Heyndrickxia acidicola: one gene and its partner. The protein of the gene in region 2 interacts with the protein of the main gene of each other region in a pairwise test. Links are inferred from orthologs where the notes say so. Each region holds a gene or a part of one and is shown on either strand. Other genes may lie near its edges. The genes, in order: mntR and A5N88_RS18045.

Region 1 (15,516 bases), 3.2 Mb from region 2 along the record:
CTTCCACTCCCAGATCTTTAACCGTAATAGGTTGTTTATGTATGTTATAGGCAATGACCATTCTTGACAATCTCTTTTTTAAATCCTGTAAATCAGCCGCTAAGCATAAAACTGCCATTATTTCAGAAGCAACAGTGATATCAAATCCGTCTTCACGTGGGACTCCCTGGCCTGGTCCTCCAAGTCCTACCACAATTTGGCGAAGGGCACGGTCGTTTAAATCCACTGCCCGTTTCCACAATATTCTGCGCTGATCCACTTGCAGCTCATTCCCCTGATGAATATGGTTATCTAATAAAGCAGATAATGCATTGTTAGCAGTTGTGATCGCATGAATGTCACCTGTAAAATGCAGATTTATTTCTTCCATAGGTACGACCTGGGAGTACCCTCCGCCAGCTGCTCCGCCCTTCATTCCCATGGTTGGTCCAAGAGAAGGCTCCCTTAGAGCAATCATCGTTTTTTTTCCAAGTTGCTGAAGTGCATCTCCTAATCCGATGGTGACTGTTGACTTCCCTTCACCGGCGGGAGTAGGATTAATTGAAGTAACAAGAATAAGTTTTCCTTCAGGCTGAGATTCAACCTCTTTCATTTTTTCGAATGATATCTTTGCTTTATATTTTCCGTAAAACTCAATATCGTCTTCGCTTAAACCAAGCTTTGCAGCAATTGCACCAACTGGCAGCAATGCAGCCTTTTGGGCAATTTCAATATCCGATATTACTTTTTCATTTGACATTTTCTTCCCTCCAAAAATGACCGCCATGCTAACTATATAAATGATTTCATTATATACAAAAAAAGTGCAAAAGGGTATCCTTCACTACGTGATTCCTACACGAAAATTCGAAAATAACACCCCTTATGAATGAGGAAAAAGCATATCCTATGAAGAAATATGCCAATAAACTGTTGTATCAGTTATATTCTTTTAAACATAAAAATCGTCAAAAAAGTTAGGGCCTGCTTTAATTCATTCGAGAGGTCCTTCAGCATCTGAGGATCAACCCCTCTTTTAAAAACATGCTTTTCCGCTGTTTTCTCCCATCCTGTCTCCGTTGCCAGTCTTTCAAATTCCCATGGCATCATGGTATTGCAGATAACATCGGTGCCCACTAATCTTTTATAGCTATTGATCCTTGGCATAGCTGTAGGTCCCAGTATGGCAAAGCACCCAAATCCTCCTTTCCTTACAATTCTTTTCATTTCATTAAGCCCATCTAAAGGAAATTCAATCCACTCTAATGAATTTATCGCCATTACAGCGTCAAATGACTCTTCAGGAAAGGACGTATTTGTGAAAGAGCCTTCTAAAAACATTGGATGGTTTGACTGCATTTGTTTTTCGTACAGCCTTGCTTTGTCAATCATTTCCTTTGAGAGATCTATTCCGGTAACCTTATATCCTTCCCGGCTAAGCAAAAGTGAACCGTAGCCATCACCACACCCCATATCTGCTACAGACCCCACTGGAATGTACTGTTTTATAAAAGGGACAATTTCTTTTCGGCTGCCCTTTGTCCAATTGTTTTTGCTTGCTGCATGCCAGTCATCTGCCTTTTCATCCCATTGTGTTTTTGCTGCTTCACTCCAGGAAAAACGATTCATACATATCCTCCCAATTCAATTTTTGTTTCTTACTGTAACTCTTGAAAAATGGCACTGTTTATCTGCCTTATGATTTTGGCTACCTACTTTCAAAGGATTATTCCGTGTGTTGTCTGCCTTCACGGCAACAGAGCAAAAATTTAACATTACATGTTTGTTTTTTACTCAGATGTAGAAAACTAATGAAATATTATTTTTTGGCTTTGTTAATCTTGTGTGTTGATTTCTGCTGCAGGCACTCGCTTTCATCGGGTGGCAGGGGAGCCTCCTCGCCGCATGCTCCTGCGGGGTCACTCCCACTATACTTAGCAGAAGTTTTGCGTATCTGCTCAAATCAACATAGGTTTAAAACTCGCATTGCTTTTTAACAGAGCTATTTTTTAAAAAAGGATCTGCTAAACCTCCATGATTTTGATTGGAGTGGAATTAAGTCTGAGAAAAAGGAGAATAAAAGAATGGAAAGCATTGAAAAAGTACAAAGAAACCTTCATGGAGATATTGTTAGCTTCCAGACGTCACAGGGACGAATCATCTCTTACCAAAAAGCCTTAATTGAAGCAGAAAACAGACTATTAAGCGGAATAACAATAGAGAAAGATTCCAACGGTGCCGTGCATCTGGCTAATGCGCAGGATGGAGATGAGGACTTTTTGGAATATCCTCCAATTTTTTAGATTGTCTTTGTCAAAATATATAGTAATAACTGCTTTTTTTAGTTCATTTCCTTTTTGAAAGGGTGTGAAACGGCCGTTTCAAAGGAATGAACTAACATGAAAAAAAATCCTTTAGCCGATACTCGCTGGAGCTAGACAGAGCCTACAACGATAAGTAACATATAATAAAAAATTTTATACTTTTTCCTTCAAAAAAGAACCGTTTCATAACGGTTCTTTCTATATTCCTTCTTCATTTCTTTGCTGTATCAGCTTCAATGTTTTAATTTGATCTGGATTTTCCTCGAAAAATTGCAATAAATCACCGATGCGGTCAATAGAATTCCAGCTTAAGTGATGCTCAATTCCTTCAACATCCTGATAGATATTTTCTTCAGCAACCCCAATCATATTGAGAAATTGCTCCAATAAATCATGGCGGTCCACTAAACGCTTACCAACCTTTTTCCCTTTTGACGTCAGCACCAATCCTCTATACTTTTCATAAACAAGATAATCATCTTTATCCAGTTTCTGTACCATTTTTGTAACGGAAGAGGGATGGACAGACAGCGCTTCAGCTATATCTGAAACCCGCGCATATCCTTTATTCTCAATTAATAAATAAATTTGTTCAATATAATCTTCCATACTTGGTGTTGGCATCCCTTAACCCCCATTAAACCTTAAAACATTAATAAGTACCGGCTTTCTAGCCAAAAAACTTTTCAGTATTCATGTGTAAATAAATGCTTTATAACAAAAAGTACCTAAGCTGGTTATGTAACTGAACCCCTTACATACAATCATCATAGTAAAGTTTACTATAATTGCCCGATTTGTACAAGAATACTCGAAAACAGGGTGAATTTTAAACCTATAGTCTCTATTTTACAACAATAGATTTTGTATTAGAATTTGTACATCTTAGGAAAAGATGATGCGATGACTGACAACATAAAGTTTTATCTTATAGGCTCTGTTATAGGACGCTGTTGTTTTTTAGCTCATTCGTGTGAAACGCCGTTTCACACGAATGAGCTAAAAAACGAGCAGTTATCAACATTAAACGTTAACACAGCATCTTATAAAGATAAAGCAGCAAATTCTTGCGGAAACACTCTTATGCCAAACTGCACACCTTTCACTCAATTTAAATTATTATTTAATTCTAAAAATTAAAAAATATTGATGCTGAATTCTTGACTCACCGTATGGGATATTGTATGCTATTTCTAACATTAATCTATCTGAATTGTTTTCTTATTTCTTTAAAAAACCCGATTTAGGATGGCCTTACTAAAATAACAGATCAACCAGAAAACATTCACGATTAATGTCAATTTAGACGGACAATTTGTCCTTTTGATTTAGGAGGATTAAGAAACATGCAAAACGGTAAAGTAAAATGGTTTAACAACGAAAAAGGCTATGGCTTTATTGAAGTTGAGGGTGGAGACGATGTATTTGTTCATTTCTCAGCTATTCAGGGAGAAGGCTTCAAAACCTTAGAAGAAGGCCAGGAGGTTTCTTTTGAAATTGTCGAAGGAAATCGCGGACCTCAAGCAGCTAATGTAACAAAACTTCCGCAATGATAATATGAACAAGGCTGACTTTGATGTCAGCCTTTTTTTATTAGGCTGTGTTAAATTTCAATGTTGATAAATGCTCGTTTTTTGAAAATAGCCATAACCTTCTGGGGCATTAAATTTTTATCGTTGAGATGCAAAATAAAGAAAAATGTCTGTCAGCAAAAATCTATGAAAACAGCCTTTATGATTTTAATTTTTCTCCATAATCCTTTAATTTAGATCCCACTGTACATTGCGAAATGCAAAAACGGTGTGCAAATTTCTTCCCATTCTCCTTGCGAAAATGAGCTTTTAACAGACAGTCTTCACAATATGTTGTAAGTACCTCATCCAATTCTTTTATTATTTCTTTTCGATTCATTTAATCAGACCTTTCATCTTTAACACGGTTATTCGGTTATAGTAGCATGACTATGAATGATTTTATTATTTAATGCCTGAGAGGCCAATTGATCCGCTTCTTTATTTTCTTTTCTTGAAATGGGTGTATAGGAGGCCTTTAACCCCAGCTCCTTTATTTTTTTCTCAATTCGGTCCAGCCAGCGGTTTAAATTCTCCTCAAGACACGGCCATTCTCCCTCAAGCTGTTTTAACACACCAAGTGAATCTCCTTTAATCGAACAAGGAGTATGTTTAACACCAAGTTCCTCCAGCAACAAGATGGCATTGTACAGAGCTGCATATTCTGCTTCGTTATTTGAATCCAGTTCTTGCAGGATGGAATTGCTTCTAATTCTATATGTTTTTTGACCTTTTTGATAGTATATTACCATTCCAAGCCCTGCTTTTCCTTGTTCAAGATCATAACCGCCATCAAAAAAAACGACAATATCATGAGGCTCTTCTTCAAGAACTACCTTTAATTTTAAAAATTCTTTTCGATTCCACTCATTCCCCATTTCATCTATTACCGTCAAATTTGCAGCTCTTCCGGTACGCAAGAGATCCTCCAAAATGCGTTCCATTGCATTTTGTGACGTCCATTCCGATTCAAAAACCAATGCCTCTGTTTTAGGGCCTTTATAGATCCATTTAAGCTTAACTCTCATACACTTTCCTCCTTCTCTTTCTATTTCCAGCATTTTTGTTTGCGTAGTCAAAAACAGCTAAGCTTATGCAGACCTGTCAGTTCATTGTCCGTTTATTATTTATCATTCCACTTCTTGGCTTTTTATAAGCTTGCTTCCTTCATATTTTTGCACTGTGTTTTTCTTCTGAATATCGTGTTGAACTCAGCTCCAATCAACACTTTATTAAGGAGCTCCGTTTTTTAGCTTTTCACAACAATGTGCTGTAATTGAACTGTGATCAACATAAAAAGAGCCTTTTCAAAGAACACAATTGTTGAAGAAACGCATTTTTTAAAAATATATCAATTCCATGTGGTAAACTCTTCATATAACATTCTAAGGAGTTGTCAGCTTTGGCAGAACTTTATATTGACGGGGCAAGCGCGGGTGATCCGGGTCCAAGCGGTGCTGGAATATTTATAAAGAACAATGGGCAGGTTCAGCGATACTCCATTCCACTTGGTTTGATGGAAAATCATGAAGCTGAATTTACGGCATTGATAAAGGGGCTTGAAATTTGCCTGGAACAAAACTTTACTTTTGTTTCTGTCCGCTCTGATTCATCAGCTGTTGTAAATGCGGTTGAAAAGGGATTTGCAAAAAAAGAAAAATATCGAGCCTTACTTGAACGCACATTGCATTTAACTGAAGCGTTCGAATTGTTTTTCATTAAATGGATTCCAGGAAAAGAAAATAAAACAGCCGACGAGCTGGCTAAAAAAGCTGTCCGAATGAATGAGGTGGGGCATGAATAAAGGAAAGATTTATGAATGCTTATTACTATTTATTGCATTCGTTTGGGGCGCTACCTTTGTGATTGTTCAAAAGGTTGTGGCAGCCATTCCCCCGCTCACCTTTAATTCAATCAGATTTTTTCTTGCCGGGCTTGCTATGCTTCTAATTTATTCACTCTATGAAAAAAACAAACCGCCATTTTCCTGGAAATCTCTGTTATCAGGTATCATTCTTGGCTTTTGCTTATTTATAGGATATTCTTTTCAAACCATCGGACTTTTGTATACAACTCCAGCCAAAGCTGGCTTTATTACAGGTCTGAGTGTTGTCATGGTCCCATTAATCAGCTTCCTTTTATTTAAAAGGCGTCCATCGGGCATAGCCGTTTTGGGATCAATCCTTGCTGCCGGTGGACTTTATTTACTAACCGCAGCCAATGTATCTCTGTTCTCTCTGGGGAATTTTCTGATGCTAATATGTGCCATTGGGTTTGCCTTTCATATTGCATTAACGGATCGCGCCGCAAAGAATAATAACGTATATTTTATCACAACAGTACAAATATTTACCGTTTCGTTTTTATGCGGGATTGGAGCCATCTCTTTTGAAAAATGGCAGCATGCTTTTCATTATGAAAATATTAGTACATTGGAAGTACTATTTGCATTTGCAACCACTGCCTTCATCGGAACAGCAGCTGCTTTTCTCATTCAAACCATTTCTCAACGGCATACTTCACCCACCAGAGTCGGAATTATTTTAACAATGGAGCCTGTATTTGCTGCTATTACTTCCTACCTTTGTATCGGGGAGACATTGACGCTGTCAGGATTACTGGGCTGTATCATGATATTCCTGGGAATGATGATTTCAGAATTACAAGGCTTTATTAAAAAGAGCAGGAAGAAGGCAATAAATGAGAAGAAAGCTGTATAAACGTCCGTGTTTTTCGTAAAGTGGATAAATTTATAATGATCCGTTTTCATGACATATTTCGGTATGTTATTTACATAGCTTATGTTTAATCTTATATACAATAGCAACAAGGGTAACGAAAAGATCCTATCAGAATAATTCTAAAAATAAGACTTTGATATAGGACTCTGTTGTTTTTTGCTCATTTTACAGTAAAGAAAGGAAAACAACGCAAACAAGTTTGCGTTGTTTTCCTTTCTTTACTGAAACCTATCAGCTGAGCTGATAGGCGAGTGAAACTAATGTTTCACTCGAATGAGCTAAAAACGAGCAGTTTTCAATATAGAATTTTAACAGAGCAAAAAGTAAAACAAAGAGATTCTACTTTTGAATGCTCGTTTCCTTCCTAACTAAGCAGGCAATAACCCTTTTTCACGAACAAAGCGGTATGCCTGTTTTTTATTTTCGACATGATTCTGCTGAAAAAATTCTAAAAGCGACATATAAAAGCTTCCGTCAAAGGTCTTCTGGGTCTTTAGCGTAATCTCAATTGCTGCCTTAATCAGTGAATCCTGAGCCTGAGTATACTGTTTCCCAAAATAAATAAATCCGATGACATCCTCTTGAAATTTAAAGCCTTTTTCACGAAGATAGAGTAAATAATCATCCAGTGACAATTCCCCGTTGCTCAATTACATTCCTCCGCTCCCTTGAACTCAATTTTATTTTACACTAGTATCAGTCTTATTGCCAAATAGTTGAAACTACAGCCGGTATTTTAAATTGGCTCTTTTAATAAACTTGGGTGCTATTTGGCACTAAAAATGTTAAAAAATTCATGTTCAGTATTAAAACCTGTGAATTGTTTACGAAATAATGCCGCGAAGACAGACAATATCCGAAAAATTCTTTGTACGTAAAGCAGCAACTATTTCAAACTGCTTTTTACAATTTTCTTAAACCAGCCATTAAATAACATTTCTTAAAATAAGGGCTATTAATTTTTGCAAATGGGGAATATAGTAAGGATAATGGAGGTGAAAAATATGGCTATAGGAAAACGCCGAACCTACGGCAGCATTTCGCCTGGTGCCCACCCGGAAGGATGGGGGCAAGATACTGAGTTTGCTGAATTATATGAAGCAATTAAAAATGATTCGGAATCGTCCGCAGCTCCTGAGGAACCACTAGAAAAATAAAAGTCATATTTTTCACTCAAAAAAGCAATCGGCCTCGCCGATTGCTTTTCTCTACTGCATAAACAAATAAATTTTGTTAACCAATGCAGTTTGTGATCATCTCCAGCGCCTCTCGGTAAACGGATTTCTATGTCTCCTCTCTGCAATAAGTCAACATCTTGTTTTCTTTATCTCAGTCGAAGACTCCGCAATCCGTACGCCGATGAGCAATGCGCTTGCGCTTTTCTTTATGCCCGTCCCATGGTAAGAAAATAATTGGATTGAATCATGTGCCTGCGTATACTCCTTAATTCCATATCATGAAGATAATCATCAAATGTATCTGGTACATTCGACCAAACAGCATGTTCAAGTGAATACACAAGCGGAACCTCACAATTGATTTCTGCCAATTTCCTTGACAAATGAAGCATGTCCATATCATCTTCTATTTTCTTACGCTGGGAAGGGGATAAACCAGTAAGATTCAAAAGCAAGCCATCTATATGCTCATATTGTTGAATGAGCTTTAAAGCGGTCTTTTCTCCAATTCCTTTTACACCTGGATATCCGTCGCTTGTATCCCCCATCAGTGCTTTTACATCTATAAATTGCTTAGGTGTTACGCCAAGCTCTTCTATAAAGAGATCATGAGTATAAGACTTGTAGTTGCCAAACCCCTTTTGAAGAATTCGCACTTCAATTTGTTCATCCAATAGCTGCAATAAATCCCTGTCACCTGTAACAATAATAACATTTATGTCGCGATGTACCGCTTTGGCAATCGTTCCGATACAATCATCTGCCTCAAAACCAGCGATACCAATATTTTGAATTTCACATGCATCGACGACTTCTTTTACAAAGTCAAATTGTGGAATCAGCTCGATTGGAGGGGCTTCCCTATTCGACTTATACCCTTCAAACAATTCATTTCTGAAGGTTTTGCTGCCCATATCCCAGCACACCATTACATGTGTAGGCTCTGTATCTTCGATTGCCAGAAAAAGGTGCTTCATAAAGCCCTGGACCGCATTTGTCGGCATTCCTTTTGTATTCACCATGAATTGGCCGGTAACAGCAGTCGCATAAAAGGCACGAAACAATAAAGCCATTCCATCTATCAATAATAAACGCTGATTTGCAGATTGCACACAATCACCCCAAAAGATTTTGCCTAATCCAATAGAAAGAAGGATTAGGTCATTTATATCATCTATTATACCATGATAGATGGGTTTATGTTCGTTATTCTATGATTCACTGCTTTCAACAGGGTTTTCATGGTAGGAAATCCAATCAGAGTAACTGCCGGGATACAGCTTTACATGATCATATCCTAATTCAGTAAGGGTTAAAACATTGGGAGTTGCTGTAACCCCTGACCCGCAGTATACAATAATGGTATCCGAAGGCTTTAAATCCCTAAACCGTTCTTTTTGTTCCTCAATACTTTTCCAGTATCCATTTCTCAGGTTCTCAGTCCATACTTTATTAATAGCCCCGGGTATATGTCCGGGTTTTTTATCAATCGGTTCTGTTAGGCCCATAAACCTGGCAGATTCACGTGAATCCACAAGCACTGCTTCCCCTGCTACCACTGCTTTTTTTACTTCTTCATAAGTAGCTGCTAAATCAGGCTGAAGGTTTAACGTATAGGATTCCGTTTTAAATTCAGGAAGGTCTTTTGTTACAGCAAAATTTTTATTTTGCCATTCTTTAAAACCACCGTCCAATACATAAACCTTATCATGTCCCAGATATCTTAGGATCCACCAAAGCCTGGCCGCAAATGAACCTTCTCCTGAGTCATACGCAATGACGGTGGATTTATTATTAATTCCCGCTCGTTCAAGTTTTTCCTTTATTATCTCCGTATCCGGCAGCGGGTGCCGGCCTCCATGCTCCGTTACTTTTCCCGAGAGATCTCTTTCCAGGTCAAAATGAATGGCACCTGGAATATGTACTTCATTATAAAGTTTTTGTCCGAGCAATGAATCACTTAATGCAAAACGGCAATCAGCAATACGAATGTTATCGTTATATAACTGATTATTCAGCCATTCCGCCTGCTTCACAAACTTCATGTTCATCTCCCCTTTTCTTTTTCCATTAATTTCTTTACTTTCTCCTTGGGCTCCCAGCAGTTAAATTTATATTCCGGCCGTGTTTCATATCCAAGGCGGGTGCACTTATACAGCATTCCTGCATCGGTTTTTTCTGTAAAGAAATGAATACAGGAAGCGCAGGCTTGAAAACGATTTTCGTTCATTTTCATCCTCCTTGATTTAAAGAATTTCCCAATTGAGCTTTGATTTCTGTCCAGGCATTAAGATCTATGGTTTGGGTCAGCGCACTTAGCCAGCCTTGGAATTGGTCATAAATGTCCGCTTCCATTTCTCCTAGCATTCTAGAAAACTCCTGATGAATAAATGTTTCAAAGTGATTTGAAAGCACGAATGTCTGTTCTTCAAGATACTTATCTGACATCGGCTTCAGCAATGATTCCAATTCATTCTGCATCAATTGCTTTTCATTTTTTTCGAAAAAGGCCCGTGCGTTTTTAAAGTACTTAAACGTACTTTCAAGATTTCCCCTTGGTTGATTTTCAAATGCCTTTGGAAAGTCCGGCGTTGCCAGTGCTGCTGTTTTAAATTCAGATAACGTAATATCCTCGTTCAGTTTAGAGAATTCTCCGCTCAATTGATTGAAAGACTCCTGAAAAAGCTTATTCACATGATTTTCAAGTCTGACAGTCGTCGCTCTCAGCTCCTGGGAAAAATCAAAGCCGAGGCTGTCAAGAAGCTCCTCCAATGCTTGTTTCAAGCTGCTTTTATCATTTTTTTGCAATGTTGCAGGATTAAATGCCTCTTTAAAAAAGTCAGAGAATCGATAAAACACACGCTGCTTCACATAGAATAAAAGCTCCTTTAATTCCTGTTGAAAACCTGCAGCTAACCATTCAGGTTCTGCCTTATGAAGTATTTTTTGCATTTCCATTTGCTGTGATTCCAGCAAGGAAGCCTTTCTTTCCTTTTCCTCCCGGCTTTCTTTTCCCGATTCAATAATGGCCGTTACCATCTGTAATGCCCTTTGCAGCTCCACCTCAGCTGACTTTACTGCCATTTGAGTTAAGTCCTGTTCAAGAAAATCATGAAATGCCTCTTTAAAGTCCTTCATTCCAGGAGCCCTATCAGGATGCTCGAGTGCCAGTAAGCTTGAAACGCCAAAAAGTCTCGGAAAGCGAATGCCGTACTGCGATAATTGTGCACGAACGTAGGATAGAACATCGTTCAATTCTTCCTCTGATTCCGCCAAATCCACTGCATTTACAAGAAAAAACATTTTATCCAGTTCAAAGGCATCCTTTACCCTGCCAAGCTGTATTAAAAATTCACGGTCAGCCTTTGAAAAAGCATGATTATAATAGGTTACAAAAAGAATGGCGTCCGAGTTTTTAATATATTCAAATGCTACGCCGGTATGCCTGGCATTAATGGAATCTGCACCAGGAGTGTCAACAAGCGTAATGCCCTGTCTTGCCAGCAATGAATCAAAATAGAGGTCAATCGATTCTACAAAACAAGACTTGGACTCATTTGCAACAAATTCCTGAAACCCCTGAATATCCGTTTCTACATTGGTTCCCATCACAGATTCAAAAACAGAAAATCCTTTCGCAAATGCATTTAAGAAGGATAAATGGACTTTTGACCTCCCGTCTCCCTCCTCGCTTCCAGCCAGTTCTTGAATAAGTGGAAGAGAAGATGCAAGATCTCCGCATTCCTTGCCAAATACTTTTAATGAATGCTTTACATCGGCCATCATCTGTTCTCTGGATTTCAAATGAACTACCGCTGTCCTATGTTTATGAACACTGTTGGGAGGACAGATTCGATTAATTGCAGCAGTTGTAGGATTAGGTGAGACTGGCAGGACTTTTTCTCCCATAAGCGCATTAGCAAAGGAAGACTTTCCTGCGCTAAACGCCCCGAACAAGGCGATAGTAAAGTCTCTGCTTTCTAATCGTGCAGCCTTTTCCAAGAGGTTTGCAGCAAAACGCTGAAAACCATGCTTATCCTTTAATAATTGTACTGCTGATTGAAGATTAGCAGCCATTTTGTCTGGCGGAATTAAATTAAAAACCTGATCTCTTTTTTCACCAGGTGCAAGAGGGCTCTCATTCTTGTCTTCAGACAATTGGGCCGACATCGATTCTGAATAAATCACGCGATTTTCTTCTTGATCCTGCCATTTATCTATGTACTTTTGCATTAGATTATGAGAGTCCATTAAAGGATCATGCAGATTCTCTTCTTTCTTTTCCCTGATTAAACGAATATGGTCCAATTCGCGTAAAGCTTTAGACCCCTCACTAACCAATTTAAGTTCACGTTCAAGCTCCTGCTTTTCCTTACTGTCCCTTGCTTTTATTTGATTAGCTGCCGCCTGCTTTATTTCTTCGCAAGCTTTTTTAGCTGAGAATTTCAATTGATTTGCTATTTCATCGCAATAATGTAAAATGTATTCCCCAGTTACCATGGCATTCTGCTTTACAGTTGATGTAACCATCTCACGATTAAAAGGCACTGAAAGCGTTTGTGCCTCTTTAAGAAGCTGGCTGTTTGTATTATTTGCGGTACGCAGTGCTTTTTGCGCAAATTCTCGTAAATGCCAGTCCAGCTGTGACTCCACCAGTGTTTTTACATTATGATAAAAAGCATCCAGACGTTCTTTTCTCTCCAGCTCTGTTTTCTTTTTGCCAAACAACAGCCCCACTTTAAATTCAGGCTGTACAGATTGTAGAAAGGCCTCTGCCAGTTCCCTAGTCTGATAAGGCATAAGATAAGCACTTTCGACCAATTTATCCAGCTCATCCGTAAATTGTTTTGTCCATTTCTCTTCCCGTATATCAATTTTATCTAATTGCAGCTTTATCTGTTCTTCTTTTTCTGTAATCTCGGCTATTTCTTCCTCATTATAACCAGATAGCACTTCTTCGAATGGAATGGAGTCCATTTCAAGCTGTTCATCCAACCATTTTAGATGTTCCTTTAATAATAGATTGCCAGCAGCCCGTGCAGACTCAATTATTCGCTCTTCCTTCTCCATTAAAGCAGTCAGCATAAGCTTCTTTACGGCATCAAATTGATTGCTGTGATGAACCGGGTTCTTCAGGCTTGTATAGTAAATCCCTTTTGGATAAACATTCCAGGATGCGAAGGATTCAGAAACAGAAGATTCGAAATCCTCAAAGGATAGCTCCTCTTCTTTGTGTTTATCTATTTGGTTAATGATTAAATACAGTTCCACACCGTGCTGAAGTAGGTCCTTTGTATACATGAAATTCAATTCAGACTGGACGTGGTTGTAATCCATTACATAAAAGACGATATCCGCTAAATGGATAGCAGATTCTGTTGCAATCCGGTGAGCGTCATCTGTAGAATCTACCCCAGGTGTATCCATAACGGTAACGCCTTCAGGCAAATCCGTTTGACTTTTGCCAATTTCAATTTCCTTTACATTTCCATTTTTACAAAAGTCTTTTACCGTTTTAAAATCATAGGGAGCCTTAAACAAAAGCTGCTCCTTATCATAACGGATCACCGCATAATTATTATTAGATTTTGTGACCTTTACAAGATTTGCACTTGTTGGAATAGGACTGGATGGAAGTACATTTTCTCCCAAAAGCTTGTTAATCATTGTTGACTTGCCGGCTGAAAAGTGTCCGCAAAAAGCCACAATAAACTCTCCATGATGCAGTTTTTTTAATAGACTTTCAGCTTTTTCTGCCCGTTCTGTATCTCCATTTTCTTTAAAGTGCTGTACTAATTGTAAAACATAACTGATTGTTTCTTTTTGAGTTGTTGATTCCTTAATCATGTCAGCCATGGTGAACTAGCTCCCTAATTTTTATCATTTTTACTCATTGTAACGGATTTTTTCATTTTTTCATACTCTTTATGATCGATGTATAAGAGCGCTATCATAAATTCTTTTTAAAACGTTCCCGTCATCCTGCCTGTTAATTTCCAAGCACAGGCACTCGCTTTTTCGCGTGCCGCTGGGTGCCTCCTTGTCGCTGTACTCCTGCGGGATTCTCCTATTGCCTGATTTTACCGCAGAAGTCTCGTACCTTATGCTCCAATCAGCTTTGGATTCAAATTAACCTTAGGTTTAACTAGTACATTGGTATTGTTCTGTCCATCCTGGGATTTGTCTGCTTCAACATCAATTTCTAAGAAGGAGTATCGTCTCTTACAATCAACATGAGGTTAAAAAACTATAAAAACCCTTTTAAATTTACTATTAACACTTTTGTTTAAAAAGTGGCTCATATACTATTCAAATGCTTACATATCCTTCTCAATGACGTTTCTACTATTTTAGGTGGTTTCGCATAAATTGCTGCTTTTCGTAGAATGGACAAACCCGTCTTTGTTCGTCTTTTTGCTTACGGAGAAAAGAAAAAAGCTCCAAAAATATTTTGGAGCAAGTAACGTTTTGAAGGTGTTGCTGTGCTTCTTTATTATAACGAGTTTAATCAAAAGTTTGGATATCAATTATTACCATTTTGTTTATCCCTTACATTAAAGGAGGCATCCGCACCAGATTCTGCAGGCAATTAATCTTTCAAACCCTTTTCTAAACAAAGAATAACATTGAATCATATTCATACATCGGCCTTTTCTATCGGAATTCAGATAAGATTCATATATTTCTTAATAAAAGGATGACAGAAGGAATCTTTATGCTAATATAAATTTATATACTTCCAGGAGGAACGAACCATGACTTTTAACTCTTCCATCAATACACTTTTGGATAGTACCATGGAAGCCATTACATCTGTCATACCACTTAAAACCGTTATAAAAACTCCCGTTCTAAAAAATCCATCCAGTTCTTATCAATGCTTCGGAGTTCAAATTACCATAACTGGCGACTTTACAGGAAAAATGCTCATTGAATCTGACAAAGATGTATTCTCGAAATTAGGAATGTCTATGTTTGGAATGCCTCTTCCTGATGAAATGCTTGCATCCTTTGCAGGTGAAATAGGGAATATGATAGCAGGAAACCTTTCAACCAATTGTTCAAGAAAAGCTTTTATAATTGATATATCTACCCCTACAGTTTTTGAGAACGCACCTGTCTATTCTGCCTTTGCTCATGTCGTATCCCTTCCCGTAGAGCTGCACGAAACTGGAAGGCTATCCATCATACTGGCAGCCGAACAGTAATAAGAAAGCCCAAAGCCTTTCTTTACTGTAACATGAGCTAAAAAACAAGCAGTTACCAGCAATAAAATTTAACACATTAAATAAAGTATTTTAAATGATGTAATTTCTGTCTAGCTCCAGCGATCGGCTAGAGAATTACTATGTGTCATCCCAACAATAATTATACAAAAGGAACCAAAAGCAATCTTGTTTGCTTTTGGTTCCTTTCTTTACTGTAACCTTTCAGCTTTGCTGAAAAGGGGTGTGAAACAGACGTTTCACTAAAAAACAATTGTGTCCGTTAACACAGCCTATTTAATAAAAAATTTTATACTTTCCGAATTAATTTGCTTAAAAGCTTTAAAATCCATGAATGGTCATCCCGCCATCCACGAATAAGGTCTGGCCGGTGATATATTTGGAAGCATCTGACGCAAAAAATACTGCAGGTCCTACTAATTCTTCCAATTCTCCAATTCTTTTTAAAGGGGTAACCGCTAGAATATCATTTACATACTCTTCATCCTCTAATAATG
Region 2 (15,627 bases):
AAATGTTGGGTTCGCTTTTAGAACATCTGGATCACTATAAAGGCTTGTAATGGTCGGAGCATTTCCGCCGTAGATGGCATCAATTTTTTGTCCTTGCGGTCCAGCCATGAACTTCAAGAATTCCCATGCTTCTTTAGGGTGCTTTGTATACTTGTTGATACCTGCAAGCCATCCGCCTAAAGCTGCTGCAGAGCCTTTAGGACCTGCTGGAAGCGGAGCGATGCCGACTTTGCCGACGATTTTGGATTTCGTTTTATCGTTGGCACTTGCATATTCATATGGCCAGTTGCGAAGGAATGGTGTTTGCCCTTCAATAAAGGCCTGATCTGATTCAGGTTCTGTAAAGTTTGTTACGTTGCTTGGAACAAAGTCAGCTGTTGCAAATTTCACTAATTCTTTTAAACCAGCGATAGCGGCAGGGCTGTCAACAACTACTTGGTTTTTATTGTTCACGAATTGGCCGCCGTATGATGCTACAAACTCAATAGCGTTACACACAAGTCCTTCGTATTGTTTTGCCTGCATCACATAGCCGAATTTTGTACCGCCTTTGCCTTTATCCTGTTCAGCCATTTTGTACAGGTCATCCCACGTTTTTGGAACTTGGTTTTTCGGTACAAGGTCAGTACGGTAGAAAAGAAGGCCTGCATCAATGAACTTTGGAAGCGCCCATTGTTTTCCATTGAACTGTGCTGCCTTTAAGGCACCCTGGTTATACTGGCTCAAATCAAAATTGTCCTGTTGGATGAAACGGTCAAGCGGCAGCACATAATCAGCTTGCGCAAACTCAGCCGGCCAAACAACGTCCATGTCAAAAACGTCTGGAGTATCTGATTTTGCATTTAATGCTGTTACGTATGCATCATGCTGCTGTCCTGAGTCGGATGGCATCTGCTGGAATTTAACCTTGATATTCGGATAAGCTTTTTCAAATGCTTCCACCATTTTGGTTGTACCCGGTGTAGAGTCTTTTCCTCTTGCGTAAATAAGCGTAACGGTTTTATTGCTGCTACCGCTTGAGCTTTTATTCGTATTCGATGCACTTCCGCTCGTCGTGCTCGAATTGGAACATGCAGCTAGGCCTAATGACAGCGTTACAGCTGCAGCCAAAACCTTGGCTTTTTTCAACTTTTTCATCATATATCCCCCTTAATTAGTAGGTTGTTTGGCGGAAGCCCTTTCAATCAATTGTAAAGGCAGCGTCACCAGCTTCGGTTGTTCTAATTCATCATTGAACTCTTTTATGAGCAGCTCCATGGCTGTCTTCCCTATTTCCTGGACGGGCTGCCGAATCGTCGTCAAAGACGGGACGGTAACCTCTGCAACAGGCTGATCGTCAAATCCGATAACCCCTAGATCCTCCGGCACTCTGAATCCAAGGCGCTTAGCCTCTACGATAATGCCTGCAGCCACCTGGTCGCTTCCGGTAAAAACGGCATTAGGCTTATCCTTCATATTGGCAATGTTTCTTGCCACCTGTTTGCCGCTTTGAAAATCCGTTGAGTTCCGAAAAACCCACTCTTCACGGCTGGATAAACCGTATTCTTCAATCGCAAGCCTATAACCTCGCTCTCTTTCCAGAGAAAGGCCGCTTGCATACTCACCCCTGCAGTATGCGATTCGATTGTATCCACTTTCAATTAAGTACCTTGTTCCGAGATACCCTCCGTACACCTGGTCCAAATAGACCTGAGATACATTGGCTGCACGGCAGTGTTCATTGCATAAAATGACTGGACCGTGCTTTGTATACTCTTCGATGTCCTCCCATTGATTTTCAATGGAAGCTAAAATAATGCCATCCACTTGTTTTGATTTCAATAAATTCAGATAATACAATTCCTTTTTCTTTTCATACCTTGTTTGACAAACGAGAAGCTGGAGCCCTGCATCAGTTGCTGCTTGGTCGATCCCTTCAAGCAAATAAGCGAAAAATGGATTGGTAAGAAGCGGCATACAAACCGCAATCGTATCCACCTTCTGGCCCCTTAATTTCTGTGCAGATGAATTGGGAAAGTAGTTCAATTTCTTAACTGCCTCTGCAACACGCTTTTTCTTATCCTCTGAAACGTATGGATGGTTATTTAAAACCCTTGATACAGTTGCCGGTGACAAGCCAGCCATCTTTGCTACATCAGAAATTTTTACTATCTCTCTCCCCCCTGTCTTGTTCACCCCTTCCCCCGAATTCGTAAACATCTATAGTTGAAATCGATTTCATGAAATCGTTTTCATATGTCAATATTATCTGACAATCTCCTAAATTGCAAGACTCTAAAAAAACTTTTTTTAGGCTTTACTCCACTAAAAGGGTCAGACCCCTTCTATGCGTTAAAGCGTAAAAGAGGTCCGACCCCTTTCACACTTTAACGCACGAAAGGTTTTGTTTGTGAGGCTACCCCAAACAAAGTAAAAAAGCCGATTACCACCTGCCGGTCATCAGCTTTCTTCCCACCACTATTAGAATACCTATCAGCGACATTACTGCCACTATATAAATTGGGGGAATCTTTTTCTGGGGTTCAGCCTTTACCGATTCGCTTGCCCTCTTCCAGCGTTCATGCAGTAACCGACTGAATTCCTGAACAGATACCATTGATTTGTACTGCAGCAGTCTGGATGGAACATCAAGCGACTTCACCTGATTGTGTGAGACTAAAAAATAATCCCCAACTTCAGTAATCAACGTATCATTCAGCGTGAGTTTTAACCGGGATAAAGTGGCAGGAAAGGTATTGGAGCTCCCTATTCCTTCTACTATATATGTTTTCTTTTCCGCCGCGAGAGAAATAACATTTTTAGGCTTTCCATCCTGATACACAACAGAAATCCATTGGCTTGGCTTATGAGTAACCAATTTTCCCTTTTTCCCCACAAAACCATACACCGGATACAAACGACTGAAGGAAATTTCTTTGCTTTTTGTAAAATGAAAATCTGCCCTGTCCACGTTGTTAATAAACTCTAAAACAAACGGCTTGAATTGCTCCCTTGCCACTTTCACTGCTCCTGGAGGAACAGATTCATCCGCATTAATCGCTTGAAAGCAATTCCCAAAACAAAACAACAAAGCCAAAATCAACACACTCCACTTCATCCTCTGCCCCTTTCATCATTAGCTTTTAGATGAGTAACACCCGCACCAAGCTTAATATACGTCCTTACATCGAAGTAATGTAAAGCAAAAGCAGCATAAAACCGGCTAAAAATAAGCTTAATAGAATACAAGGAATAGCTGAGATGAAATTATTCTTAAAATCTCTTATTCTTGCAATGAAACCAATCCCCACGACCGACCACCATACAATATCTATAAGAGGTCCCGGCGCTTTTTCAAAAGCTCCTTCCCAGAACAATACAAAAAGAGACACTTGAAGAAAAAGGACGGCAAAAACCGTCCAGTTTGGCTTATTTAAGTGAATTTTATTTTTTCTATATAACAAAAATCCAAGTATGTAGAAAGCAACAAGACAAAATAAATAAAATACAGTACAAAGCAGGGTTAATGCCACTTTGCCTCCCCCTTTTGCATTGCCTGGCCTGGCTCAAAGAGTATAAATGATTGCCAGACTGATTACACAAGGCACAGACATGATAAGAAAATTCCAAACCCATTTAAAGCGTTTCCTGCGCTCAGCGCTATCCTCAAAAGCATCGTTTGCTCTCGCCCGGTCACCATTGACAGCTGATCCTGATAGGAGGATGGCAATGGCGATGAGGACGACAGAACTTATTAGTAAGTAAAAACTGACCTTTTCCATTGAGTGATGAAGTCCTGCAAAAACAAAATTCAACGCAGCAACCATCATCCCTGCTAAAAAGCATATAAATAAACGCATCGAGCTACACTCCTTTAAGAAAAGCGCTAGTGCCTCGTTCATCGGCGTACGGAATCCGCAGTCTCCGACTGAGATAAAGAAAACACAGCGAGGTACGAGCTGATGTTGACTTATCTTAGGGAGGAGACCTAGAAATCTGCTAGCCGATAGGCGCTGGAGCTAGACAGAGACTACATTGGGTAAATACTTTATTTAATAGAAAATGAATTTACAACCACTACAAAAACCCTTTTATTACATTATATTCCATTATCAACAGAGTGTCTACGCTAAAGAAATCACCTGATTTCTTCTATAATATAGGAAGTTTTATATTCCCTCCGGCTCTTCTTCGTTCTGAACAGGGAGAGAAGTGTCCCTTTTTTGCACCACGACATGCAGCATGCTATAAAAGACAGCACAAAGTACGATTCCGACCAGATCAAACGTATACACATCAAGAAAGCTGCCCAGCCTATCCGGTACAATGAGACGATGCCATTCATCCACCCATGCGAAAAGAAAAGCCGCTGTACAGCTTGCGCAAATTCTTAAGACGAAAGGATAGTTTGAAAATCGGATGGACATCATCATAAAGAAGGTTAATATGGCGTATTCCGTTACATGTCCTGCTTTTCTAAGAATAAAATGAGTAAATACAGATGGCTGCTCGGTTGAAACATTTTCATGATCATAGCTAAAGTGAATGGATGGCAATTGGGCTGCAGTTCGACTAATGTATTTTTCCATTGCGGGCTTAATGTCCTGCTGGGAATAGGATGTCCCGGAAGTATGATAGATTATAAACATACATCCAATTGCCAGTAGCAGCCATACCATACATCTTGTCTTCATATACACGGCCGTAACCTCCCCTTCATTAAAAATGTGGTAAAATAAGCTTTCGTTCCTATCAGTATCGACATCAAGCAGAAAGCTATTCACAGCTCGAAGAGAAAGCTGCTTATGAAGCAGAACCTAAACGTGAAGCTTTATCCTTTAGCCCACTAAAGGTAAAGGGGTCAGACCCCTTTAACAGATTAAAGCACTAAATCACTCAGGCTAAAAAACAGAGTTTTAGCTCGGCAGCTGGTCAAATTAAATTCAGTTAAAGGGAAATGTTACAGTAAAAAAGAAAAATGTTGCCCCTACCCAGCACCCTCATAAAAAAAAGCACCTGTCCCATGCGGAAATCGTGCTCATTACTCTGTTTTGCTCAAGTCCACTCCCACCCCTTTATCCCTCCCTTTCTTCGTAACCGCTCATATAAACTATCACCTGTACCTCAAGTCTCCAAAAAAAAGTATAAAAATAAGCTGTGGATAAAAAATAGACGGGATTATTTTGGGCTGTGGGTAACTTAAAAAACCTGGATTTTCAATTGAAAATCCAGGTTTTTTCCACAGGGAGGGCGGGATAATGTGGATGAGAGCCTTAGTGAGCTCTCACTTATATCAATTGAGGTTGTGGATATAGTCTTAAAATGTGGAACATCAGCCTCCAGGTAGCTACCCATCCCCAATGGCCGGTACCCATCATCCTGTAATAAACAAGCAATAAAACGCTCCGCTTTCGACTCATGAACAAGCGCCTCGCTCATCAGCGTAAGGATGCTGTAGTCTTCACCTGCCATAAAAGAAGACCCTACTTTCTAAATCGGTCGATCGAAAACAAAGAAAGATCAAATTCCGTACGGCCGTGAATGGCCAGCTCAGCCAGCACCTCGCCCATCACGCTTCCAAACTTGAAGCCATGCCCTGAAAATCCGCATGCCAGAATGATATTTTCATGCTCAGGATGGTAATCAATAATGAAGTGGTGATCAACGGACTGTGTCATCAAACAGGTTTTCCCTTCCTTCAACCCTCCATTTGCTTCTGGCATATACGTCTTCAGAAAGTCACGAAGCTCCCCTTCATCCTCAGGATAGGCGCCAAAATTTTGCACATGCTGATCCGGATCGATGGGCTGCCCTCCATCCGTTCTCCCCAGCTTCAGCCCTCCGCCATTTAAGGTAGGAAAACCGTAAAACATCTTATCCCTATCCTCTACGTAAAACGATGGGAAGCGAGAAACACCAAACTCGTTTTCAGAGGCATCAAACCAGCCCATCACCTTGCGTACCGGCTGAATAGGGAGCTGCAGCTCGGGCATAAGCTTTGCTGCCCAAGCTCCAGCGGTCACAATCACCTTTTTTGAAAAAAACACTCCGGCTTCTGCTACAATCTTGATGATTCCATCTACCAATGGATCTATCCTCTGGACAGGTGAATGCGTGACAAGACTTGCTCCCTTTTCAAGAGCCTCTTCTTTCCAGGCCTTGAGTGCATTCTCGCTATAAACCAGTCCGGAATCTTTTTCAAAGCATCCAATGTAATCCTTTGGCATCGTCATGCCCGGCCATCTTTTCATCACTTCAGAAGAGCTGAGAATTTCGAGAGGCAGCCCATATTTTTCTGCCGCCATTCTAGTTTCTTTCAGAAAAACGGAATCCCTTGGCCCCAGTCCCAGGACACCAGTTTTCTCCAATATCTTCAATCCGCTCTTCTTTTCGAGTGCTTCCCAAAGCTCCTGTGCCCGCTTGACCAAAGACACATACTGCCTGCCTTCCCCATAGGCATGGCGGATCATCCTTGTTCCCCCGTGATGGCTCCCGTGATGATGCGGCGGATCAAAGGCATCAAGCAGCAGCGTCTTCCTGTTTTGTCCCGCTAAAAAAGCACCTGCTGCCATGCCCATTGTTCCTGCCCCAATAATCGCCGCATCATAGATCATATTCTTCTCCATCTCCATCCCCCTGTTCTCTGATACAACAAATGGCCTGCTACGAGAACAGGCCATTTAATTCTTTGCTATTATTGAACTTGCTTATAGTCGCTTAAATATGAAATTGGTTTTACAACTGGAATCGCTGCACCCTTATATTGCTTTTTGATGAAGTCAGTTACTTGTTTAGAGTGATAAATGTTCACAATTTCCTGGAACGATTTATCGTTCTTTCTGCTTGTTTTCGCAGCGATAATGTTTACATATGCTTTATTGCTTGCATCTTCGTGGAAGATTGGATCCTTAGTCGGATTCAGATTCGCATTGATCGCCATGTCACAGTTGATGATAGAAGCTGTAGCATCATCCAGTCCGCGTGCTGTTTGTGCCGCATCTACTGGAGTGATTTTCAGGTGTTTAGGGTTAGATTGAATGTTGTCCACTCCGCCTGCACCAGTAAATCCTTTTTTCATTGTGATAAGACCTGCTTTTTGCATTAGCAATAAGGCTCTTCCAAGGTTTGTAGAATCATTTGGAATGATGATTTGGTCGCCATCTTTAATTTGGCTTACATTCTTAATCTTTTTAGAATAGATTCCCATCGGCCAGATGGAAGTGGTACCGATAGCAGATAAGTTAAGGTTGTGCTGCTTCTTGAAGTCATCGAAATAGACAACTGTTTGGAATGCATTTAAGTCAATTTGACCGCTGTCTAGAGCAAGATTCGGCTGAACATAGTCATCAAAACGGACGATTTGAACATTGATGCCTTTTTTCGCAGCAAGCTGCTTAACAAGGTTCCAGGTTGGAACTTCGGAAGTAGTTGTTCCCACTTTTACTGTTTGGCTGCCTTTGCCGCCGGATGCACTCCCGCCGCCTTTGGAACCGCAGCCCGCCAGCACAAGAAGCAAGCCGAAAAGAATAATCGCTATTTTCTTCATTCTTGTAATTCCTCCATGTTGGTATTTTATTTAAAAAGTTATCCTAATAAAGGATTCCCTTTTTCACCTTATTTAAAGATGTTCATTTTTAAAAATGCTTTTTAGTTTCTTCTAAGCTTTTTCGCAATCAGGTTTCCGATTGATTGAACAAGCTGGACTATGACAACGAGCGCAATAACCGTGACGACCATAACTCCTGTTTGAAATTGCTGATAGCCATACGTAATTGCAAGATCTCCGATACCGCCGGCTCCAACTGCCCCTGCCATTGCGGTTGCCCCAATTAATCCAATGGTGGCAATGGTAAGTGCCAGTACAATGGAGCTTCTTGCTTCCGGAAGAAGAAAACGCCAGATGATCTGCCATGGAGTGGCACCCATCGCCTGAGCGAGTTCGATTGTCCCTGAATCTACTTCAAGTAATGAATTTTCCACAAGCCGTGCAATATAAAAAAGTGTGTAAAGAACGAGCGGCACAATGGCTGCGGTTGTCCCGATGGTTGTACCTATTATAAGCCGTGTAAACGGTATGATGGCGACAACTAGAATAATAAAGGGAACGGAACGGAAGATATTTATAATGACATTTAAAATGTTAAAAATGAACTTGTTTTGCAGTATCCCGTTTTCTCGTGTGACAACAAGGACGACTCCCAATGGAATTCCCAGAATAACGGAGATGATTAACGTAACAATCACCATATAAAACGTTTGTTCAATGGCCGCTGCAAATGTAGGCCAGAACCAGGACCAATCAAATGGCATCCTCGGACACCTCCTTAATAATCGCATCTTTTTCTTGAATAAAGGCTACGGCACGGTCAATTTCTTCCTTGTCGCCTTTCAGCTCCACCAGCAGATTCCCAAATGGAATGCCCTGAAGCTCTGTCACCATTCCGTGCAGCACATTTACATCAATCGAGAAGCGCTTGGCTGTATCAGAAAGCAGCGGGGTACTTGTAGAAGCACCTTTGAAAATAATCCGGTATACCCCGTGCGGATTGGCCTGACTGCTTTCATCGATTAATTTTTGAACGGAAGGCGGAATGGAATCATTTAAAACCGTCCGAACAAAGCTCTTCGCAATATCGGTTACCGGTTCTGTAAACACCTCAATAACCGGTCCTTGCTCAGCGATCATTCCATTTTCGATGACAGCGACCTTATCGCAGATATCACGGATCACGTTCATTTCGTGCGTAATCATCAAGATGGTGACGCCGAGTTTATCCCTTACCTTTCGCAGCAGCTCGAGAACCGCATTCGTAGTATTCGGGTCCAGTGCGGAGGTTGCTTCATCACAAAGGAGGATATCAGGATCTGTTGCCAGGGCCCGCGCTATGCCCACCCGTTGCTTTTGGCCGCCAGAAAGTTGCGCTGGATAGTGGTCAGCCCGGTCTTCAAGTCCTACAAAAGACAAGAGCTCGTTCACTCTTTTCTCAATTTCTTGTTTTGGCCTTCCTTCCAAAATGAGCGGCATGGCCACATTTTGGAAAATCGTCTTAGATTGCAGCAGGTTATATTGCTGAAAAATCATGCCGATTTTCTTCCGTTGCTGGCGCAGCTCTTTCTGAGATAATGAAAGCATATCTGTGCCATTGATCAGCACTTTGCCGGAAGTAGGGCGTTCTAAAAGGTTAACGCAGCGAATCAGTGTACTTTTTCCTGCACCGCTGAATCCGACAATGCCGAAGATTTCACCCTTTTCCACCATGAAATCAATGCCTTTCAAGGCTTCTACTCTCTTTTCTTTGCCTTTGCCATATGATTTATGGACATCTTCAAATACCAGCATTTTTTCCTCTCCTTTACTCATTTTTCCCGAATATTATGGACGAGCGGATTGCTGCCCTTCTTTTAAGCCGATTCTGTTCTGTCGGCATAATGTTTGATCTTAGTATGGCCATTTTCAAGGAATGGCCATAAAAAAAACCACTTTCCATTCCGAAAGAGGTTTATATGTTCGATCAACCTTATCTTTCAGAATAGAACCATTCTGCAGGAATTAGCACCTTTCATAAAATGATGGTTGCTGGACGTCATCGGGCCTGTCCCTCAGTCTCTCTGGATAAGTTATTAAGTTTTTTATGAGTTAACTTTTAAAATTCTAGTAGATTCATAAGAAAAAGTCAATTACTTTTTACTAAAAATTTTAAAATGACTATTCTCTCTGTGAAAAACAGGAGACAATAGATGTGCTTCTGATCTTTCCTGCTGGTTGCCTTATGCTGCAGGCACTCGCTTCAGTCAACTCTGGGTTCATTTCTATTTGAGATTTAACATAGACAATGACTGCGCTTCTATCCTTCCTGCTGGTTGATTTTGCTCCAGTTACCTGCTTCCATTTACTCTAATTTGGCTTTCACATTGACATTGGGCTTCGACACGATCCTTCCTGCTGGTTGCCTTACGCTGCAGGCACTCGCTTTCCACGGCCGGCCGGAAGCCTCCTCGTAGCATGCTCCTGCGGGGTCTTCCTATGCCTGCTTTTCCCGCAGGAGTCTCGTACCTTTCTCTTCAGTCAACTTTGGGATCAGTTCTAATTTTGGTTTTAACATAGACAAGGAATGCATGCGTTTAAACTCTTCCAGCTGATTGATTTTTGCTGCAAGTGCTTGTTCCCATTAATTTTGGGATCAAGTTTATACATAAACAAAAAGGAAATTGAATCTAAACGTGTTATTTTGTACTTTAGTGCATTTATTATTTTTTATTGCAAATGCAACAAAATTAGATTACATTTAAGGTACACCTTTTTTGTTGTATTTACAATAAAATTATGCCATAAGGAGTTTATTATGAAGGAAATTCTACGTGAAATTGGAATGATTGCGAGGGCATTAGATTCTATCAGCAACATAGAATTTAAAGAATATGACCTTACGAAAGGTCAGTATTTGTACCTTGTGCGAATATGTGAAAATCCAGGAATCATTCAAGATAAAGTAGCTGAGATGATAAAAGTAGACCGAACAACGGCAGCTCGTGCTATAAAAAAACTTGAGATGAATGGTTTTATTGAAAAGAAAGATGATGTACATAACAAAAAAATAAAAAAACTCTTTCCAACAGATAAAGGGAAGATGATATATCCTTTTATAATTAGAGAAAATGAGTATTCCAACATGGTCGCATTAAATGGATTTTCCGAAAGTGAAATAGAAACCATTTTTAAATATCTTCAAAGAGTAAGAAAAAATATAGAAATAGATTGGGAATTTGTCAAAAAGGGAAACAAGAGAAAATATTGAATGATGTAAAGGAGAAGGAATATTAATATGACGATATGTATAAAAAAGTGTATCCTTGAGGATTTACAATTACTTCATGAAATTAGTTATGAAACTTTTAATGATACATTTAAGCATCAGAATTCACCAGAAAATATGGAAGTATATTTGGAAAAGGCATTTAGCTTAACACAATTAGAAAAAGAATTATCCAATACCTATTCGGATTTCTTTTTCATTTATTTTAATACAGAAATAGCTGGATATTTAAAGGTTAACACCAATGAGGCACAATCTGAAAAAATGGGGAATGAATCACTTGAAATCGAAAGAATTTATATAAGGAATAGATATCAAAAACAAGGGCTCGGTAAATATCTGTTCAATAAAGCTCTGGAAATAGCAAAAGAGCGTAAAAAAATGAAAATCTGGCTGGGTGTATGGGAAAAAAATGAAAATGCAATCGCCTTTTATCATAAAATGGGGTTTGTCCAAACAGGAGCTCACTCTTTTTATATGGGTGATGAAAAACAAACAGATTATATAATGACCAAAATACTCAGATAACTTTGTTTGAGAGGGGAATTATAGTGTATATTCCAAAATACTTTAGGGTCACAGATGCTGAAGAAATTAGGGATTTTGTTCAAAAAAACTCTTTTGGCACAATTGTCACAACAGAACAGGGGAAACCCATTGCCACTCATTTGCCATTGCAGCTTATGAAAGAAGGAGATCAATACAAACTCACGGGGCATATGGCCCTCGGCAATCCTCAATGGAAAACATTCGATACCAGTAAGGATGTATTAGTGATGTTCCAAGGACCAAACGCTTATATCTCTTCTTCCTGGTATGAAAAGGAAAATGTCCCGACGTGGAATTATCAAGCTGTCCATATGTATGGAAAAGCAAGTATAGTAGAAAAAAATGAACTAATAGAAGACTTAACGGCAATGCTAGAAAAATATGAGCAAAAACGTGAGAATTCAGTTTTATGGGATAAACTATCACCTGAACTCTTAGAAAATCAGCTAAAAGGTATAATTGGTTTTAAGATAAAAGTAGACGAAATCCAGGCTGCATATAAATTAAGCCAGAATCGAAATGAGATTTATTATACTAACATCATTGATCAATTACAAAGAGAAGGAAATGTAAATTCAAATCAAGTTGCTGAACTGATGAAAAAGAGAGTAAATAATCACATTTAAGCCACTTACATTCGACTCTCACATACATCAAATGAAATCCGGAACAGAACTGTCATATGGGTAACTTTTCTCCAGATCATGAAACGGGCGTACAAAAAAAGATAGAAAGAGCATAATGTATCTTGTTCTTCTATCCTTTTTAAATTATCCCTTATAATGTCCTTTTACTCAAGATTCCCAAAGATCCTCTTGGTAACAATGATGTCAAAACTTCAATAAAATCTGTTACTTGAGCGCTGCAGGCACTCGCTTTCCGCGGGCGGCCGGAAGCATCCCCGTCGCAAGCTCCTGCGGGGTCTTCCTTTGGCCAGCTTTTCCCGCAGGAGTCTCGTGCCCTTCGCTACAATCAACTTTGGGTTCAGTTCTATTTTGAGATATTACAGAGATATTGAATGTGCTCCAATCCTTCCTGCTGGCTGACTTGCTTTCCAGGCATTTCCCCAACCTCCTTTTTTCAAAAATAAAAAGCTTTACCTCGGGGAATACTAAAGAATATTAATTTGTCAGGAGGAGCGAAATGATGAGTGCATCTGAGAGATTGTCCATATTTGCCCTGGGCGGGTTAAATGAAATCGGAAAAAATATGTATGTGGTTCAGTATGCCGATGATATTTTCATCATCGATTGCGGCGGAAAGTTTCCGGATGAATCCTTGCTCGGTATTGATTTAATTATTCCTGATATCACTTATTTAGAAGAAAACAGAAAGAATATCCGAGGAATGATTGTTACCCATGGCCATGAAGACCATATTGGCGGGATTCCCTATTTCTTGAAAAAATTGAATGTACCGATTTATGCAACCAACTTTACCTTGGGCCTGATTGACCTTAAATTGCAGGAGCATAGGCTCAGAAGAGAAACCAAACTGATTCCTATTCATTCAGAGTCAAAACTTGAATTAGGCAGAGTCGGCGTATCCTTTTTCAAAGTCAGCCACAGCATTCCCGATTGTCTCGGCATTGTCTTCCATACGCCTGAAGGGAATGTCGTTCATACCGGTGACTTTAAGTTCGATTTAACCCCGGAAAATAACCAATCTACCGATATTCATAAAATGGCCCAAATCGGTACCGAGGGCGTACTCGCTTTAATATCGGAAAGTACCAATGCAGAGCGCAAAGGACTGACACCATCAGAGCGGACGGTCAGCGGCCATATGGATGAAGCCTTCCATCGGGCAGAGGGGAAAATTTTTGTTTCCACCTTCGCCTCCAATGTCAACCGGGTCCAGCAGGTGGTAGCCTCCTGCATCAAAACCAACCGGAAGCTTGCCCTGCTTGGCCGCAGTATGGTGAATATTGTAGATGTTGCATTGGAGCGAGGTTATGTAGACATTCCGGAGGGGATGCTGATTGATGCAAGTGCTGTCGACAAAATGAATCCTGAGAAGGTTACCATTTTGTGTACAGGCAGCCAGGGTGAACCGATGGCCGCCCTTTCCCGCCTTTCCACCGGGAATTTCCGCGATGTTGCCATTTATCCTGGCGATACCGTCATACTGGCCGCCTCGCCGATTCCGGGAAATGAACGGGATGTATCCAAAATCATTGACAACCTCTTTAAGCTTGGAGCCAACGTCATCTACGGCTCTGGAAGTTCAACAGGCATGCATGTTTCCGGCCACGGCTACCAAGAGGATTTAAAGCTCATGCTTACGTTAATGAAGCCTACCTACTTCATTCCTATCCACGGAGAATACAGAATGCTGCATCATCACCGTTTGCTGGCAGAGTCCGTTGGAGTGGAAAAAGGAAACACGTTTATCATGCGAAATGGAGATGTTGTCGATATTGAGCATTCCACAGCCACCCAGACCAGAAGTGTCCCAGCAGGAGATACCTATGTGGATGGAATGGGCGTCGGGGATGTCGGGGAGATTGTGCTGCGCGACCGGAAACAGCTCTCGGAAGACGGCATGCTGGTAATTGTCATCACCCTGAGCAAAAGAGACCGAAAAATGATTTCAGGACCAGATATTATATCCCGTGGCTTTGTGTATGCAAAAAATTCCGATGATCTCCTCCGGGAAATGAACCAGCTTGTAAGCAAAACGGTGAAAGACCTGCACGGAGAAAGCCGGCAGTGGAACGTCTTGAAGAAGAGTATCAAAAAATCAGTCGGAGAATTTGTCTTCGCACAAACAAAAAGGAAGCCCATGATCCTTCCAATAATCATTGAGATTTGATCGGTATCGCATAATTCTCCTCGCCGATAAAGCGTTAAGAAAAAATCATATACTCCAGTTAAAAGCCCTGCTTAAAACAAGGGCTTTTTCCGTTATTAAGGTATTTTAGCTGAAAAATAAAGGAAGGAAACACATATCGTGCGCGTTCCCCTTTAAACATTACTATTATTGTGTGTCCTAAACACCGTTTATTTGACTTTACTTTATTTAATGCTTTGATGTCAGCTGCCTACATTGACTTCAGTATCAGTCTTCAAAAATCTTATAAGGAAATTGTGAACAAGCTCCCTTTGAGCAATTAATTGTCCTGCCGACAAAACGCGAATATTATACTATTTAAATTGAAATTAGTTTTTACTTATAAATTGGCTATTGATTTCCGCTGCAGGCACTCGCTTTCCGCGGGGCAGACAGGGAGCCTGCTTGTCCCGCAGGAGTCTCGTGCCTTCCGCTCCAATCATCATTGTAAAAACTTAAATTCAACATATATAAGACATTTTTATAGAACATGGAACCCTGACTTCTTGCACTGTTATAAGAGTCAACTTTTAATCTAGTTTCACTCCCTCTCCTTAAAGTGGATTGTTCACAATATACCTCTACAAAAGGGAAAGGCAATGCCTTCATAAGAGCATTGCCAGAGTATAGAGCAACAATTCCCTATCATTAAATTAGAAATCACCTTCAGTTGTGCCTTCTTTTATCACATAATGCCCAGATTTTGTTTATATGTGAAGATCTCATCTACTGCTCGCTGGTACCCTCCTGCCCCTTGGAAGGAATACCCAATATCAACACATGCCCTTTTGAATGACGGATCGCCCAGCACACATTCCGCCGACTTTCTAATCTCTGCCGCGGTTAAGTCATCTTGATTCAGGTGAATGCCCGCACCGATTTCAGCAACACGTCGCGCTACCATAGGCTGGTCGGCGGTTTGTGGAATCACTATTAACGGTACACCGTAATAAAGACCTTCACTTGTACTGTTCATACCTCCGTGTGTGACAAACAATTTGGCGTGTTGCAGTACTTCGAGCTGCGGTACGTAATTTCGGACAATGAAATTCGCTGGAATGTCTCCCAATTCAGTTATCTGTGTTCGTCTCCCCGCTGATAGAATGACTGTATACTTCGTGTTTGCAAACGCCTCAAAACAGAGCTTGTAAAAATCAATTGCTTGATTGAACACCGTACCGAGAGAAATATAAATCAGGTTGTCAGTGTCTATGTTAGAAAAATCAAAATCACTATTTGAGCGCGGAGCGACAGACGGTCCCACAAATTTGTACGATTCGTCAAAGCCTTCTCCAAAAGGTTGGAAGAGTTTCGATGTGTATACTATGGTCAATGGTGCAGGGTTATAGAAAACCTCGTAGCGGGAGCCAACTTGTACATGGTATTTCTCTTGCACGTTTGCGACCAGCTGTTGAAACTCCTGTTGTGCGCGCTCATTCACGTCTGCTGGAAA

What was found.
Region 1: the proteins of A5N88_RS18045 (region 2) and mntR interact in binary tests that used the Escherichia coli proteins (3 or more experiments, as listed by UniProt). The link is inferred for Heyndrickxia acidicola from one-to-one orthologs.

Annotation. Positions count from the first base shown.
Region 1 is NZ_KV440953.1:656,086-671,601, reverse strand. The notes cover bases 1,215-3,999. They hold mntR (transcriptional regulator MntR), read right to left. Parts: upstream 2,928-3,999; coding sequence 2,502-2,927; downstream 1,215-2,501. Other genes in these bases: cspD (cold-shock protein CspD), read left to right, coding at 3,650-3,856; A5N88_RS03165 (DUF3892 domain-containing protein), read left to right, coding at 2,064-2,282; A5N88_RS03170 (class I SAM-dependent methyltransferase), read right to left, coding at 1,215-1,608. In the rest of the region: A5N88_RS03175 (formate--tetrahydrofolate ligase), read right to left, coding at 1-739; more of A5N88_RS03170, read right to left, coding at 922-1,214; A5N88_RS24015 (zinc-finger domain-containing protein), read right to left, coding at 4,035-4,214; A5N88_RS03150 (reverse transcriptase-like protein), read right to left, coding at 4,243-4,902; A5N88_RS03145 (reverse transcriptase-like protein), read left to right, coding at 5,277-5,678; A5N88_RS03140 (DMT family transporter), read left to right, coding at 5,671-6,594; A5N88_RS03135 (DUF6123 family protein), read right to left, coding at 6,984-7,265; A5N88_RS24665 (hypothetical protein), read left to right, coding at 7,620-7,772; A5N88_RS03130 (5'-3' exonuclease), read right to left, coding at 8,000-8,866; A5N88_RS03125 (sulfurtransferase), read right to left, coding at 9,005-9,838; A5N88_RS03120 (hypothetical protein), read right to left, coding at 9,841-10,023; A5N88_RS03115 (dynamin family protein), read right to left, coding at 10,026-13,640; A5N88_RS03110 (chemotaxis protein CheX), read left to right, coding at 14,549-15,001; A5N88_RS03105 (SDR family NAD(P)-dependent oxidoreductase), read right to left, coding at 15,341-15,516.
Region 2 is NZ_KV440953.1:3,852,055-3,867,681, reverse strand. The notes cover bases 7,300-10,195. They hold A5N88_RS18045 (methionine ABC transporter ATP-binding protein), read right to left. Parts: upstream 9,320-10,195; coding sequence 8,279-9,319; downstream 7,300-8,278. Other genes in these bases: A5N88_RS18050 (methionine ABC transporter permease), read right to left, coding at 7,627-8,289; A5N88_RS18055 (MetQ/NlpA family ABC transporter substrate-binding protein), read right to left, coding at 7,300-7,525. Outside these bases: A5N88_RS18095 (ABC transporter substrate-binding protein), read right to left, coding at 1-1,137; A5N88_RS18090 (LacI family DNA-binding transcriptional regulator), read right to left, coding at 1,150-2,175; A5N88_RS18085 (hypothetical protein), read right to left, coding at 2,423-3,097; A5N88_RS18080 (hypothetical protein), read right to left, coding at 3,162-3,512; A5N88_RS18075 (DUF5316 family protein), read right to left, coding at 3,546-3,839; A5N88_RS18070 (VanZ family protein), read right to left, coding at 4,149-4,673; A5N88_RS18065 (hypothetical protein), read right to left, coding at 5,179-5,451; solA (N-methyl-L-tryptophan oxidase), read right to left, coding at 5,463-6,605; more of A5N88_RS18055, read right to left, coding at 6,674-7,299; A5N88_RS18040 (MarR family winged helix-turn-helix transcriptional regulator), read left to right, coding at 10,323-10,775; paiA (spermidine/spermine N(1)-acetyltransferase), read left to right, coding at 10,803-11,321; A5N88_RS18030 (FMN-binding negative transcriptional regulator), read left to right, coding at 11,345-11,968; A5N88_RS18025 (hypothetical protein), read right to left, coding at 12,194-12,412; A5N88_RS18020 (ribonuclease J), read left to right, coding at 12,489-14,156; A5N88_RS25605 (hypothetical protein), read right to left, coding at 14,526-14,666; A5N88_RS18015 (macrolide family glycosyltransferase), read right to left, coding at 14,860-15,627. UniProt on the Escherichia coli protein: Part of the ABC transporter complex MetNIQ involved in methionine import. Responsible for energy coupling to the transport system. It has also been shown to be involved in formyl-L-methionine transport.